DNA from 4 places in the Streptomyces sp. NPDC002328 genome. Region 1 is predicted to be linked to each of the others. Evidence: riboswitches for the same ligand, from Rfam matches in the RefSeq annotation. Region 1 holds a riboswitch; each other region holds the start of a gene.

Region 1 (3,244 bases):
GCCGAGCTGGAGCGCTGCGGCGCCACCCTCGACGCCCACGCCGACCACCCCGGCGTCCGCATCAGCCTGGAGGTGCCCGCCTCCCGCCTGGCCAAGGCCCTCGGCCTGATCGCCGACGCCCTCAGGGCGCCCGCGTTCGCCGACAGCGAGGTCGAGCGCCTCGTCCGCAACCGCCTGGACGAGATCCCGCACGAGCTGGCCAACCCCTCCCGGCGCGCCGCCAAGGAGCTCTCCAAGGAGCTGTTCCCGGCCGACGCGCGGATGTCGCGCCCCCGCCAGGGCACCGCGGAGACGGTCGAGAGCATCGACTCCGCGGCCGTCCGCGCCTTCTACGAGAAGCACGTCCGCCCCGCCACGGCCACCGTCGTCGTCGTCGGCGACCTCACCGACATCGACCTGGCGGCGCTCCTCGGCGACACCCTGGGCGCCTGGACGGGCTCCGCGGCCGAGCCGCGGCCCGTGCCGCCGGTGACCGCCGACGACACCGGCCGGGTCGTCATCGTGGACCGCCCCGGAGCCGTCCAGACGCAGCTGCTGATCGGCCGCATCGGACCGGACCGGCACGCACGCGTGTGGCCCGCGCAGGTGCTCGGCACGTACTGCCTCGGCGGCACCCTCACCTCCCGGCTGGACCGCGTCCTGCGCGAGGAGAAGGGCTACACCTACGGCGTGCGCGCCTTCGGCCAGGTCCTGCGGTCCGCGCCGGACGGCTCGGGCGCCTCGATGCTCGCCATCAGCGGCTCGGTCGACACCCCCAACACCGGCCCCGCGCTGGACGACCTCTGGAAGGTGCTGCGCACGCTCGCCGAGGGCGGTCTGACCGACGCCGAGCGCGATGTCGCCGTGCAGAACCTGGTCGGCGTCGCGCCGCTCAAGTACGAGACGGCCGCGGCCGTCGCCGGCACCCTGGCCGACCAGGTCGAGCAGCACCTGCCTGACGACTACCAGGCGACGCTGTACCAGCAGCTCGCCGCCACCGGCACCGTGGAGGCCACCGCGGCCGCCGTGAGCGCCTTCCCGGGCGACCGCCTGGTGACCGTCCTCGTCGGTGACGCGGCGCAGATCAAGGCGCCGGTCGAGGCCCTCGGCATCGGCGAGGTGAAGGTCGTCACGGCCGAGTAGGACGCGCTCCGCGCGACGCGCGCGTGCTGACGCGACGTCATACGCGCGCCAGGGGCCCCGGTGACAGATGCGTCACCGGGGCCCTCTGATGTCCGAATTGAGGGAAAGGCTGCCTGTCTGCCCTGTGGCATGCGCTACAAAACGCGCGTTCCGTTTGGGGATTGACAGCGGCCGCGTCTAGTTTCATCCGGGCTGTTCGTCGGCAGTGCGCCGCATCCGCGGCACCGGACAGTCATCGCCGAGTCCCCGTACGGCGCGAGCCAGGGGAGCCGGGGACCCAACCATGAAGTCCCTGGGGTGAATCGGACGCCCGCGCGAGTCGCGAGGGGGTCCGTAGGAGACCTTCCTGCTCCGAACCCGTCAGCTAACCCGGTAGGCGAGAGGGAAGGAAAGGACCGCTCAACTTCATGGCGTTCACCTGCGCCACCGGGAAGCACCGTCGTCCCGGTCGGATGCGGCGCACCTCCGCGCGCGCGGCGAGCATCGCCGCACTGACCACCACCGGCGTCATCGGCACCGTCGCCTCCGGCTCCGCCCTCGCCGCCGAGCCCACGCCCTCCGTCGAACAGACCGGCCTCGTCCCCGTCGTGACCGTCGGCGACTCCGTCGCCGCGCAGATCGACGACCAGGCCGCCGCCCAGCAGCAGGCAGCCCAGGAGGCCGCCGAGCTCAAGAAGGCCGCCGCCGTGGCCGCCGCGAAGGTCGAGGAGGAGCGCGAGGCCAGGGCGCGCGCCGCCCGCGAGGCCGAGCGCAAGCGCCTCAACGCCTTCGTGTCGCCGATCAGCGGCTCGTATGTCTCCACCAGCTACAAGTCCGGCGGCTCCCTGTGGTCCTCCGGCAGCCACACCGGCATCGACTTCCACGCCTCCAGCGGCACCACCGTGCACGCCGTCGGACTCGGCACCGTCGTCGAGGCCGGCTGGGGCGGCTCCTACGGCAACGAGGTCGTCATCCGGATGAACGACGGCACCTACACCCAGTACGGTCACCTGTCCTCGATCGGCGTCTCGGTCGGCGACAAGGTCACCCCGGGCCAGAAGATCGGCGTGTCGGGCGCCACCGGCAACGTCACCGGCCCGCACCTGCACTTCGAGGCCCGCACCAGCGCGGAGTACGGCTCGGACATCGACCCGGTCGCCTACCTCCGCAAGCACGGCGTGAACGTCTGACGCCGCCAGGCGACAGATCCTTCAGCCCCGGCCCTTCCCGGCCGGGGCTTTCGCCGTTTCGGCGTCCCCGCTGTCCAAAAAATATCCCTGGATTCCGACCCGCCATCGGAAATTCCGGCTCATTGCAATAGAGTCACGGAACACACGTCAATCGTCGACGTTTCACGGGGATTAAGGCGGAGGTCCGTCATGCGTATTCCGGCGCACTCGGTGTGCACGGCCGTCCGGGACGACATCGTCGCGGGTGTCTACGAGCGCGGCAGCCGCCTCACCGAGGAACTCCTCGCGCGCCGCTACGGCGTCTCGCGCGTCCCCGTCCGCGAGGCACTGCGCACCCTGGAGGCGGAGGGCTTCGTCGTCACCCGCCGCCACGCGGGCGCGTGCGTCGCGGAACCGACCGAGCAGGAGGCCGCCGACCTCCTGGAGATGCGCATGCTCCTGGAGCCGCTCGGCGCCTCCCGGGCCGCCCAGCGGCGCACCGAGGCCCATCTGAAGGTGCTGCGCGGCCTCGTCCGGCTGGGCCAGGAGCGCGCCAGGAGGGGCAGCAGCGAGGATCTGCGCTCCCTGGGGAGCTGGTTCCACGAGACGCTCGCCCAGGCCTCCGGCAGCCACGCCCTGTCCTCGACGCTCACCCAGCTGCGTCACAAGATCGCCTGGATGTACGCGGTGGAGGCGCCGGCCAACCCGGTGGAGTCCTGGGCGGAGCACGGCGCGATCGTGGACGCGGTGGCGCGCGGCGACGGGGAGCGCGCGCGGACGATCACGGCGCTGCACGCCGAGCGCGCCACGTCCGCGCACCGCATGCGGATTCCCGGCGGGGACCGGCAGGAGCGTGTGAGGACTTCGCAACACGTCGTAAACATGTCGGGCCAGCGGCATTAACACGGGGGCCGTATACAAAGAAGTGATATTCGGCGGAGGCGTATTTCCGCTGCCCTTTTCCTCGCGCACCC
Region 2 (3,244 bases), on a different contig from region 1:
CGCCGCGCGGGCACTGCTGTCTCGAGAAAGGCCTTCGCATGCTCTCCGGGAACGGTCGTCACCGTCGCCCTCGCCAGGCCCCGGCCCTCCTCGTCGCGGCCGGCGTGACCGGTTCCGCCATCGCCATCCCGCTGTTGGGCGCCTCCGGCGCGAGCGCGGCCGACGGCACGGTGTGGGACAGGGTGGCGGAGTGCGAGACCGGCGGCTCCTGGAGCGCCGACCAGGGCGGCGGCGAGTACGGCGGACTGGCGCTCAGTCAGGACGACTGGGACAAGTACGGCGGTGCCGACTACGCCTCGCGCCCCGACCTGGCCAGCCGCAACCAGCAGATCGCCGTGGCCCAGAAGGTCCTCGCCGACCAGGGCGTCGGCGCCTGGGGCACCTGCGGCCTGACGTCCGGTCTCACCGCGGACGCGGCCTCGGGTTCCGTCGACACCGGCGTCGCGGACGACCAGTCCGACTCCTCCATTTCGTCCGGCTTGTCCGACCTGTCCCGGGGTTCCGGTTCTTCGAACTCCTCCGGCTCCTCGCGGGATTCCGGCAGCGCGTCCACCGACCCGTCCGCCGGCTCCTCGGCGGATTCGGGTGATTCGTCCTCCTCTTCCCCCTCCTCGACGCCTTCGTCGCCTTCATCCTCTTCCTCCGCCGCGGACTCCGAAGAGGGCGGATCCGCGAAGCCGGACGACCCTGCCGGCGCGGCGGGCTCACAGGCGGGCGGCAGCTCGCCCACGGAGTCCCCGAAACTGGACGAGTCGGACAATTCCGCTCAGGGTGCGGGCTCTTGGAGTCTCGTCGACACCGGTTCCCTCGCCGCCGACGCCGAGACGCTCGGCGCCGACACCCTCGGCTCCGGCCGCCACCGCGGCTCCACGGCCGACGAGAGCGCGACCGGCGGCGACAGCGCGGCCTCTCCCGGACGCCACGCCGCGAACTCCCTCAGCGGCGCGGCCGGTACCTACGTCGTCCAGGACGGCGACTCCCTGGAGTCCATCGCCGACTCCCTTGGCGTCGACGGCGGATGGCGCGCGCTCTACGACGGGAACAAGGACGTCATCGGCGCCGACCCGAGCGACATCACGCCCGGTCAGACGCTGACGACCGGAGCCGAGTAGCGCTCCGGCGGGACGGTCCAAGACGGTGGAAAACCCCCTGAAACGGGGGGAGTTCACGTCACACTTCGCGCCGAATGTCCGGTTTGGTGAAAGTGTGGGATGAGTCTCAGAAGCCCTGATCGTCTTTGAAATTCCGTCGATCGCGTGCGTACGGTCATGACCGCTCGGCAACCCGAGCCCCGGCCGCCGCAACGCCGAATCCTGCCAGTGGCCGTCCGGGAACAGTCGTCGCGTCAAGCGCCGTAGGCAGGAGCGGGGGACCCAAGGTAAGCGCCGGGCCCAGCGGTTCAGCTGGATCCGGCTCGGGGTGAAGCCACGCCTCCCACGGAGGAGTGGCCGGGCAACTCAACCGGCCCGAACCCGACAGCTCACCTCGCAGGCGTCGGTGAGGGGATCGATCCATGCTGTTTACCGGCAAGGGCAAGCACCGTCGTCCGTCCAAGGCCACCCGCGCCGTCGCGCTGGCCGGTGTCACCACCGCCGCCGTCGCCGCCCCGCTGATGGCGGCCGGCAACGCCTCCGCCGCCACCGCCTCCGAGTGGGACGCCGTCGCCCAGTGCGAGTCCGGCGGCAACTGGTCCATCAACACCGGCAACGGCTACTACGGCGGCGTCCAGTTCTCCGCGTCGACCTGGGCCGCGTACGGCGGCACGCAGTACGCCTCCACCGCCGACAAGGCCAGCAAGTCGCAGCAGATCCAGATCGCCGAGAAGGTCCTCGCGGGCCAGGGCAAGGGCGCCTGGCCGGTCTGCGGCAAGGGCCTGTCCAACGCCTCCTACACCGGCGGCTCCTCCGGCAGCGGCTCCGGCTCCTCGGGCAGCGGCTCCGACTCCGGTTCCTCGGACACGAGCAAGCGCTCCACCGAGAAGCAGGGCGCCTCCCGCTCCGCCGAGCGTCCGGCCGCCGAGAGCAAGAAGACCGTCACCACCCCGACCGGCAAGAAGGTCAAGAAGGGCGACGGCGAGTACAAGGTCGTCGCGGGCGACACCCTCAGCTCCATCGCCGAGAAGCAGAAGGTCGCCGGCGGCTGGGCGAAGCTCTTCGAGCTGAACAAGGACATCGTCCAGGACGCCAACCTCATCTACCCGGGTCAGCAGCTTCACCTGAAGTGACACCCGGCTCCGAACGAAGCCACAGCGCCCTCACAACCGAGGCCCGCACACTGAGGGCCTCGTGAGGGTCACCCCCCGTCCCCACGGGCTCCCCGCCCCGGTGCGTGTTCCCCCGTACGCACCGGGGCGGGGTCTTTTGTTTCACCGAATCTCTTTGTTCCGGCCAGGAACAATGTGTACCGTCAGTCTGTCCACGGGACGGTCGGTCGGCTGCCGACGGCCCCGGGGCGGTTAGGCTCTAGTCGCAAGGCCCAAGCGGCCCCGCACAACCAGCGTCACATCCCATGAAGGAGATGCTCGTGCCGTCCATCGACGTCGTCGTAGCCCGGGAAATCCTCGACTCGCGAGGCAACCCCACCGTCGAGGTCGAGGTCGGCCTCGACGACGGCAGCACGGGTCGTGCCGCCGTTCCGTCCGGCGCCTCCACCGGTGCCTTCGAGGCCATCGAGCTGCGCGACGGTGACCCGAACCGCTACCTCGGCAAGGGCGTCGAGAAGGCCGTCCTCGCCGTGATCGAGCAGATCGGCCCGGAGCTGGTCGGCTACGACGCCACCGAGCAGCGCCTCATCGACCAGGCCATGTTCGACCTGGACGCCACCGACAACAAGGCCTCGCTGGGCGCCAACGCCATCCTCGGCGTCTCCCTCGCCGTCGCCCACGCCGCCTCCGAGGCCAGCGACCTCCCGCTCTTCCGCTACCTGGGCGGCCCGAACGCGCACCTGCTGCCCGTTCCGATGATGAACATCCTGAACGGCGGCTCGCACGCCGACTCCAACGTGGACATCCAGGAGTTCATGATCGCCCCCATCGGCGCGGAGTCCTTCTCCGAGGCCCTGCGCTGGGGCGCCGAGGTCTACCACACCCTCAAGAAGGTGCTGAAGACCAAGGGCCTGTCCACCGGCCTCGGCGACGAGGGCGGCTTCGCCCCGAACCTGGAGTCCAACCGCGCCGCCCTCGACCTCATCCTCGAGGCCATCAAGGAGGCCGGCTACACCCCCGGCGAGCAGATCGCCCTCGCCC
Region 3 (3,244 bases), on a different contig from region 1:
CATGAAGGGGTTCCGCGGAGCGGGTGACGCGGCGCGCAGCGCACGCCACCGCTCCCTTTCCCCCTCGCCGAGATCCTCCGGACTCGACACACGAATACGTCCACTGCTCAACCTGACCCCCCGATCAAGTCCCCCCTGGACACTCTGGACGGTACCGCTCAAGACAGTTCGGGCGGTAGGTAGCGGACCATGTTGTTGCCAACCGGTGCAGACCGCCCCTTTCCCTCCGTCACCGTATAAAGGTGAGGCGGGGCCAGAGCGGGGGGCCGGCGAGGGGGGCGGCAGGGGGCCGGAGCGGGGCCTTGGCGGGGCTGAACCGGCGGTGAGTTGGGGGCCGTCGGAATCCGTATTCTCTGATCATGGCCGCACCCCTCGCATATGCCCCGCGTTCCGCGTACTCCCTCATCGCCACCGACCTGGACGGAACGCTGCTCCGCGGCGACGACACGTTCTCCGACCGGTCGCTCGACGCGCTCGCGCGGGTGGCCGCCGCCGGCGCCCGGCACCTCGTGGTGACGGGCCGCCCGGCGCCCCGGGTACGGCCGCTGCTGCACATCCTGCGGAACCGGGGGCTCGCGGTGTGCGGACAGGGCGCGCAGGTGTACGACGCCGGCGCGGACCGCCTGCTGTGGTCGGTCACCCTGGACCGGGAGCTGGCCGAGACGGCGATCGGCAAGATCGAGGCCGAGGTCGGGCAGGTGTTCGCGGCCGTCGACCAGGACGGGGTCGACGGGCTGACGCTCATCGAACCGGGCTACCTGATGCCGCACCCGACCCTGCCCGCCCTGCGCGTCGGCTCGCGCGAGGACCTGTGGTGCGAGCCGATCAGCAAGGTGCTGCTGCGCCATCCCACCCTGACCGACGACGAGTTGGCGTCGACAGCCCGCTCGGTGGTCGGCTCGCTCGCCACGGTCACCATGTCGGGGCCGGGCACGGTGGAGCTCCAGCCGTCCGGCGTCACCAAGGCGACGGGCCTGGCCCTGGCCGCCGAGCACCTCGGGCTGCGGCCCGAGGACACGCTCGCCTTCGGCGACATGCCCAACGACATCCCGATGTTCGACTGGGCGGCGCGCGGTGTGGCGATGGCCGACGCCCATCCCGAGCTCAAGGCGGTGGCCGACGAGGTGACGACGTCGAACGAGGACGACGGCGTGGCCGTCGTCCTCGAACGTCTCTTTCCCTGATCGACCTGACCGGCCTGGTCGAAGAAGTGATCAGTACGCGCCGAAGACGTTGTCGATCGAGCCGTAGCGGTCGGCCGCGTAGTTGCAGGCGGCGGTGATGTTGGCGACCGGGTCGTACGGGTCGTACGCGGTGCCGGCGACGTGGTACGCGGCGAAGGTCGGGTCGATGACCTGGAGCAGGCCCTTGGACGGGGTGCCCTTGACCGCGTTGGAGTCCCACAGGTTGATGGCGTTCGGGTTGCCCGACGACTCACGGATGATGTTGCGGTAGATGCCGTTGTAGGTGCCCGGGATGCCCTTCTCGGCCATGATCGCGAGCGACTGGCGGATCCACCCGTCGAGGTTGTTGGGGTAGCCGGCCAGCGTGGTCGCCGGGGGAGCGGCGGCCGTGGAGGCGGTGGTCGCGGAGGCGGTGGTCGCTCCGACGAAGGGGAGGGCGAGCACGGCGGCGCCGGTGCAGGCGACGGCGATGGCGCGGGCGAAGCGGCGGCGGGGCTGAGCGGCAGCGGGCATGGGGAAGTTCCTCTCCGGCGCCTGCGAGGTGAGCTGTCGGGTTCGGGCGGGGAGGTGCCCGGTCGGCCGCCGTACGGATACGGCGGCACGACTTCACCCCTAGCCGTGCCGATACGTGCGTGACGTACGGTCCGGCGGTCTTTCTGGGTCCCCCGCTCCTGCCGTGCGAGATGTTCGTCGATGGATGACGTCGGGCGGCGGCAGGATGAGGCGTCTGCCCGACTGGCCGGGAACGTATGCGAGAGCACATGTCCGGAACAAGTACCGGATTCGGGGAACACCCCTATTGACCTTGGTCTGGTGTTTTTGGGATGCTTGATCCTTTGCTTTCGGCAAGTGTCAACTCGGGTGCCGGGCTGAGGGATCCGGGGGTCGGTACGGGGTCGGTGGTTCCGTGACGAAGTGAGCCAACTCACCCGTGATGACAAGAGTGGGTAAATCGGGCAATGGGCGTGAAGTCGCTTTTAAAGGGGTGGGGGCGGAATCCAGGAATTCAAATGGAGGGAATGTCTGATTTGATGCCGTTTATCGAAGGCTTCGTGAGATACGGCACACCTCCGGGCATGTATCGGCGCTTCCGGGTGAGTCGATGGGGGTGGACAGGTGTCCGACCGGATCATCGGATCGGATGATCGGAAAGTCGGCGGTCGTGATCCGGTGCCTCCCGGGCCGAACGCGGCACCTCCCGGTCGAGCGACGTGGGGGCCGGGTGACGTGGGGGCTTATCGGTGATCGAAACGTGACCGGATACGCTGACTTGAGTGATGGCAGCGACGTATCGACAAACCGTGTAACGCCACTAGACACCAGCAGACAGGAGACCCCTCGTGACCGTCGTCGGGCCGTTTGGGCTGAGCGTGCGGGACCAGGCTCTGGAAGCCGATGTCCAGGCCGGATTGGCGGCTGTCGAGGAAGGCTTGCTCGAGGCCACCAAGAGTGAGGTTCCCTTCATCACCGGTGCCGCGCAGCATCTGGTCCGGGCGGGCGGGAAGCGGTTCCGGCCGCTGCTCGTGATGCTGGCGGCGCAGTTCGGCGACCGGCACGCGCCGGGCATCGTGCCGTCGGCCGTGGTGGTGGAGCTGACCCACCTGGCCACGCTGTACCACGACGACGTGATGGACGAGGCAGAGGTGCGGCGCGGGGTGTCCAGCGCGAACACGCGGTGGGGGAACTCGGTCGCCGTGCTGACCGGCGACTTCCTCTTCGCGAGGGCCTCCCACATCCTCGCCGACCTCGGGCCCGAGGCGGTCCGGGTGCAGGCGGAGGCGTTCGAGCGGCTGGTCACCGGGCAGATCCTGGAGACGGCGGGGCCGACGGACGGGCGGGACCCGGTCGAGCACTACCTCGACGTGCTGGGCGGGAAGACCGGGTCGCTGGTGGCGGTGTCGTGCCGCTTCGGCGCGATGATGTCCGGCGCCGACGAGACGGTCGTCGACGTGCTCACCCAGTACGGGGAGCGGCTCGGGGTCGCTTTCCAGCTCGCGGACGACGTCCTGGACATCGCGTCGGACTCGCACGAGTCGGGGAAGACGCCGGGGACGGATCTG
Region 4 (3,244 bases), on a different contig from region 1:
GCGACCGCTCGGCGGCCTGACCGACCGGCGCGGCGACGAGCCCGGCGAGCAGGGCCACGGCGGTGGCGGCGGCGGAGAGGGCGACTCCCCTGGCGGCGATTCCCCTGGCGGCGGTGCCTCTGGCGACGGTGCTTCTGGCGACGGTGCTTCTGGCGACGGTGCCTCTGGTGACGGTGTGTCGGTCGACGCCGGACACGGGGACCTCCATAGGGCGTTGGAGAGCGGTGAAGGTGGAGGGAAAGCGCTTGCTCGTCAGCTGACGGAGATCACTGTGTCCTCGTCCCGCCACCGCTGTCGACACCCCGTCAGGGTCTGCCATGAGACCGCAATACGACGATCATGAACGCGCAAAGCCGAAGGCCGGGCCCCGTGGATCGGGGTCCGGCCTTCGGCTTGCGTGTCAGTGCCTGCCAGTGCCTGCCAGTGCTTGTGAGGGCGCTCGGGCAGGAGGGTGGAGCGGCGGTGGTCAGCCGACGGAGACTCCGTGCGAGCGCAGGTAGGCGATCGGGTCGATGTCGGAGCCGTAGTTCGGCGAGGTGCGGATCTCGAAGTGCAGGTGCGGGCCGGTCACGTTGCCGGTCGCGCCGGAGAGACCGATCTGCTGGCCGGCGGAGACGCTCTGGCCGGCCGAGACCGACAGCGAGGACAGGTGGGCGTACTGGGCGTAGTAGCCGTCGGCGAGCCGGATGACGACCTGGTTGCCGTACGCGCCGCCCCAGCCCGCGGAGACGACCGTGCCCGCGCCGACGGCCTTGAGGGTGGTGCCGGTCGGGGCGACGAAGTCGACGCCCGTGTGGTAGCCGCTGGACCACATGCTGCCGGACATCCGGTACGGGGTGCCGACGGAGGCGTTGGACACGGGGAGGCTGAAGCCGGAGACGCTGCCGCCGCCGTTCCCGGAGGTCTGGCTCGTCGACGCCTTGGACGCCGAGGACTTGGAGGACGACTCCGAGGCCTTCGACGCGGACGACTTCGAGGCGGAGGACTTCGACGCGGACGACTTCGAGGACTCCGCGGAGCGCGAGGTCTTCGAGGCGGAGTTCTCCGAGGAACCGGTGGAACCGGTCGAGCCGGACGGCGACTTGGCGCCGCCGGCCGCGGCCCGCTCCCCGATCGACAGTTTCAGACCCGGGTGGATCAGCGACGGGTCGGCGCCGACGGCCTCGCGGTTGTCCGAGTACAGCTTCTGCCAGCCGCCGGTGACGTTCTGCTCGTCCGCGATCTTCGAGAGATAGTCGCCGGAACGGACCGTGTAGGTCGCGGACTTCGCCGCGGCCTTCGAGTCGGCGGCGGCCTGCTGCGCGACCGGAACGGTCTGGACGGGCCGCTCCGAAACGGAGGAGACCGACTGGGCGGCGGCCGACTGGGCCGGGGCGGCCTGGGCGCCGGCGGCCCCGATGAGCGGGAGGGCGAGAGCCGCGCCCCCGGTACCGGCGGCGGCGATGGAACGGGTGAAACGCTGAGCCTTGGGACGGCGGTGCTTACCCTTCGCGGGCATGGCGAATTCCTCTCCGGCGCCTGCGAGGTGAGCTGTCGGGTGCGGACTGGAGATGCCCGGCCGCGCCGAGGCGCGGCTTTACCCCAAGCCTGTTCCGGAGACCGGAACAGGCGGTTCTGCCTGTGGGTCCCCCGCTCCTGCCGTACACGGGTGAGTGTCTTCGGTTTCCGGGCGGCGGCAGGATTGGGCGTCCGTCCGGATTGAGGTGGAACGTAAGCGACTCAGACGTACGGGGACAAGCGAAGGTTGTGCCGGTGACGCCCGCCTTGTGGTCCGCTGTGAGAAAACCCGGTCACGCTCCGTGAATCCGGTGACGGATTCTGCGGGAAACACCCATGAAAACTCCACGAATTACGTGAACATGACGCACAACGTACGGTCACGAATATGACGCTGCTCACGTGACGTCTCTCCAGGTTCCTTTATTCCGGACCTAGTTGGAATGAAGGATTTAATTCGGACAGAGTACTCAGATGCGACGCAGACGGATAACTGCCGCATCAAGGTCACCGCGCAACCCGGTACGCAACCCGTGATGCAACAGCACCGCCCCTCGGTGCACTTCGCCCGTTTCGAGGCATTCGTACGATCCTGTCGGGTCGAGTCCGCGCAGTCGCAGCGCCGGCGCCGGCTCGCCGTACCGCTGCGCCTGGAGCCAGGCGAGGACGACGGCCTCGTCCCCGCGCACGTACTGCACGGCGCTCAGCCCGCCCTCCGGGGCGCGCAGCCGGTGGAGATCGCCGCGCTGGACGAGGGGCCGGATCTCCTTGTAGAGATCCACCCATCGCCGGGCCTCGGCGAGCTCCTCCTCGGTCCACTCGGAGAGGTCGCCGCCGACGCCGAGCACCCCGGCCATGGCGCTGACGAACCGGAACCGCAGCGAGCTGGCCCGGCCGTTGAGCTGGGTGTTGGGGCTGTCGGTGACCCAGGCGGCCATCACCCGCGCGGGGTGGATCTGGCTGAAGCCGTGCTGGACGGCGAGCCGGTCCAGCGGGTCGGTGTTGTCGGAGGTCCACACCTGGTCGGTACGGCTCATGATCCCGAGGTCGATCCGCCCGCCACCGCCCGAGCAGGACTCGAAGGCGACGCCCGGGTGTGCCGCCCGCAGCCGGTCCAACAGGGCGTACAGGGCGCGCACATGGTCGACCCAGAGCCGCTGCGGGTAGGGGTCGTCGGGCCAGCCGGCGTCGGTGAAGGCGCGGTTGAAGTCCCACTTGACGTAGTCGATGGGCGCGCTGGACAGCAGGGTGTCGAGGCGCTGCCACAGATACTCCCGGACGTCCTCGCGGGCCAGGTTGAGGACGAGCTGATTGCGCAGTTCCGTCCGCTTTCGTCCCGGCTGGAACTGCACCCAGTCGGGGTGCGCCCGGTACAGGTCGCTGTCCGCGTTGACCATCTCGGGCTCGACCCAGATGCCGAACTGCATCCCGAGCGCGTGCACGTACTCGGCGAGCGGCTTCAGCCCCTTGGGGAAGCGGTCGGGGTTGGGCGTCCAGTCGCCGAGGCCCGCGTGGTCCCCGGTGCGCGCCCCGAACCAGCCGTCGTCGACGACGAACAGCTCGACGCCGATGGCCGCGGCGCGGCGGGCGAGGGTGGCCTGCTGCTCCTCGGAGATGTCGAAGTAGGTGGCCTCCCAGGAGTTGAAGAGCACCGGCCGGTCGCGCTCGGCGTCCGGGATCACGTGGGCGCGCTGGTAGGCGTGCCAGGCGCGGCTCGCGCCGCCGTAGCCGCCGTCCGTCCACAGGC

Evidence for each region. Region 1 has a riboswitch for cyclic di-AMP ahead of ACFYX4_RS35230 (M23 family metallopeptidase). Riboswitches for the same ligand answer to the same signal wherever they lie in the genome.
Region 2: it holds a riboswitch for cyclic di-AMP, as region 1 does, so the genes downstream of both, ACFYX4_RS10075 (transglycosylase family protein) here and ACFYX4_RS35230 (M23 family metallopeptidase) in region 1, are expected to answer to the same signal.
Region 3: it holds a riboswitch for cyclic di-AMP, as region 1 does, so the genes downstream of both, ACFYX4_RS08930 (transglycosylase SLT domain-containing protein) here and ACFYX4_RS35230 (M23 family metallopeptidase) in region 1, are expected to answer to the same signal.
Region 4: it holds a riboswitch for cyclic di-AMP, as region 1 does, so the genes downstream of both, ACFYX4_RS12800 (peptidoglycan DD-metalloendopeptidase family protein) here and ACFYX4_RS35230 (M23 family metallopeptidase) in region 1, are expected to answer to the same signal.

The regions. Positions count from the first base shown of each region.
Region 1 is NZ_JBIARQ010000021.1:103,166-106,409, reverse strand. Features, by position in the region: gene ACFYX4_RS35235 (M16 family metallopeptidase) at 1-1,122, shown strand, start outside; cyclic di-AMP (ydaO/yuaA leader) riboswitch at 1,349-1,516, shown strand; gene ACFYX4_RS35230 (M23 family metallopeptidase) at 1,530-2,291, shown strand; gene ACFYX4_RS35225 (GntR family transcriptional regulator) at 2,481-3,173, shown strand.
Region 2 is NZ_JBIARQ010000003.1:84,324-87,567, reverse strand. Features, by position in the region: gene ACFYX4_RS10080 (transglycosylase family protein) at 39-1,112, shown strand; cyclic di-AMP (ydaO/yuaA leader) riboswitch at 1,341-1,509, shown strand; gene ACFYX4_RS10075 (transglycosylase family protein) at 1,514-2,224, shown strand; gene eno (phosphopyruvate hydratase) at 2,518-3,244, shown strand, end outside.
Region 3 is NZ_JBIARQ010000002.1:553,696-556,939, reverse strand. Features, by position in the region: gene ACFYX4_RS08940 (GNAT family N-acetyltransferase) at 1-111, opposite strand, end outside; gene ACFYX4_RS08935 (HAD family hydrolase) at 360-1,184, shown strand; gene ACFYX4_RS08930 (transglycosylase SLT domain-containing protein) at 1,215-1,697, opposite strand; cyclic di-AMP (ydaO/yuaA leader) riboswitch at 1,701-1,887, opposite strand; gene ACFYX4_RS08925 (polyprenyl synthetase family protein) at 2,525-3,244, shown strand, end outside.
Region 4 is NZ_JBIARQ010000004.1:68,651-71,894, forward strand. Features, by position in the region: gene ACFYX4_RS12795 (hypothetical protein) at 1-196, opposite strand, end outside; gene ACFYX4_RS12800 (peptidoglycan DD-metalloendopeptidase family protein) at 467-1,498, opposite strand; cyclic di-AMP (ydaO/yuaA leader) riboswitch at 1,503-1,665, opposite strand; gene ACFYX4_RS12805 (alpha-galactosidase) at 1,968-3,244, opposite strand, start outside.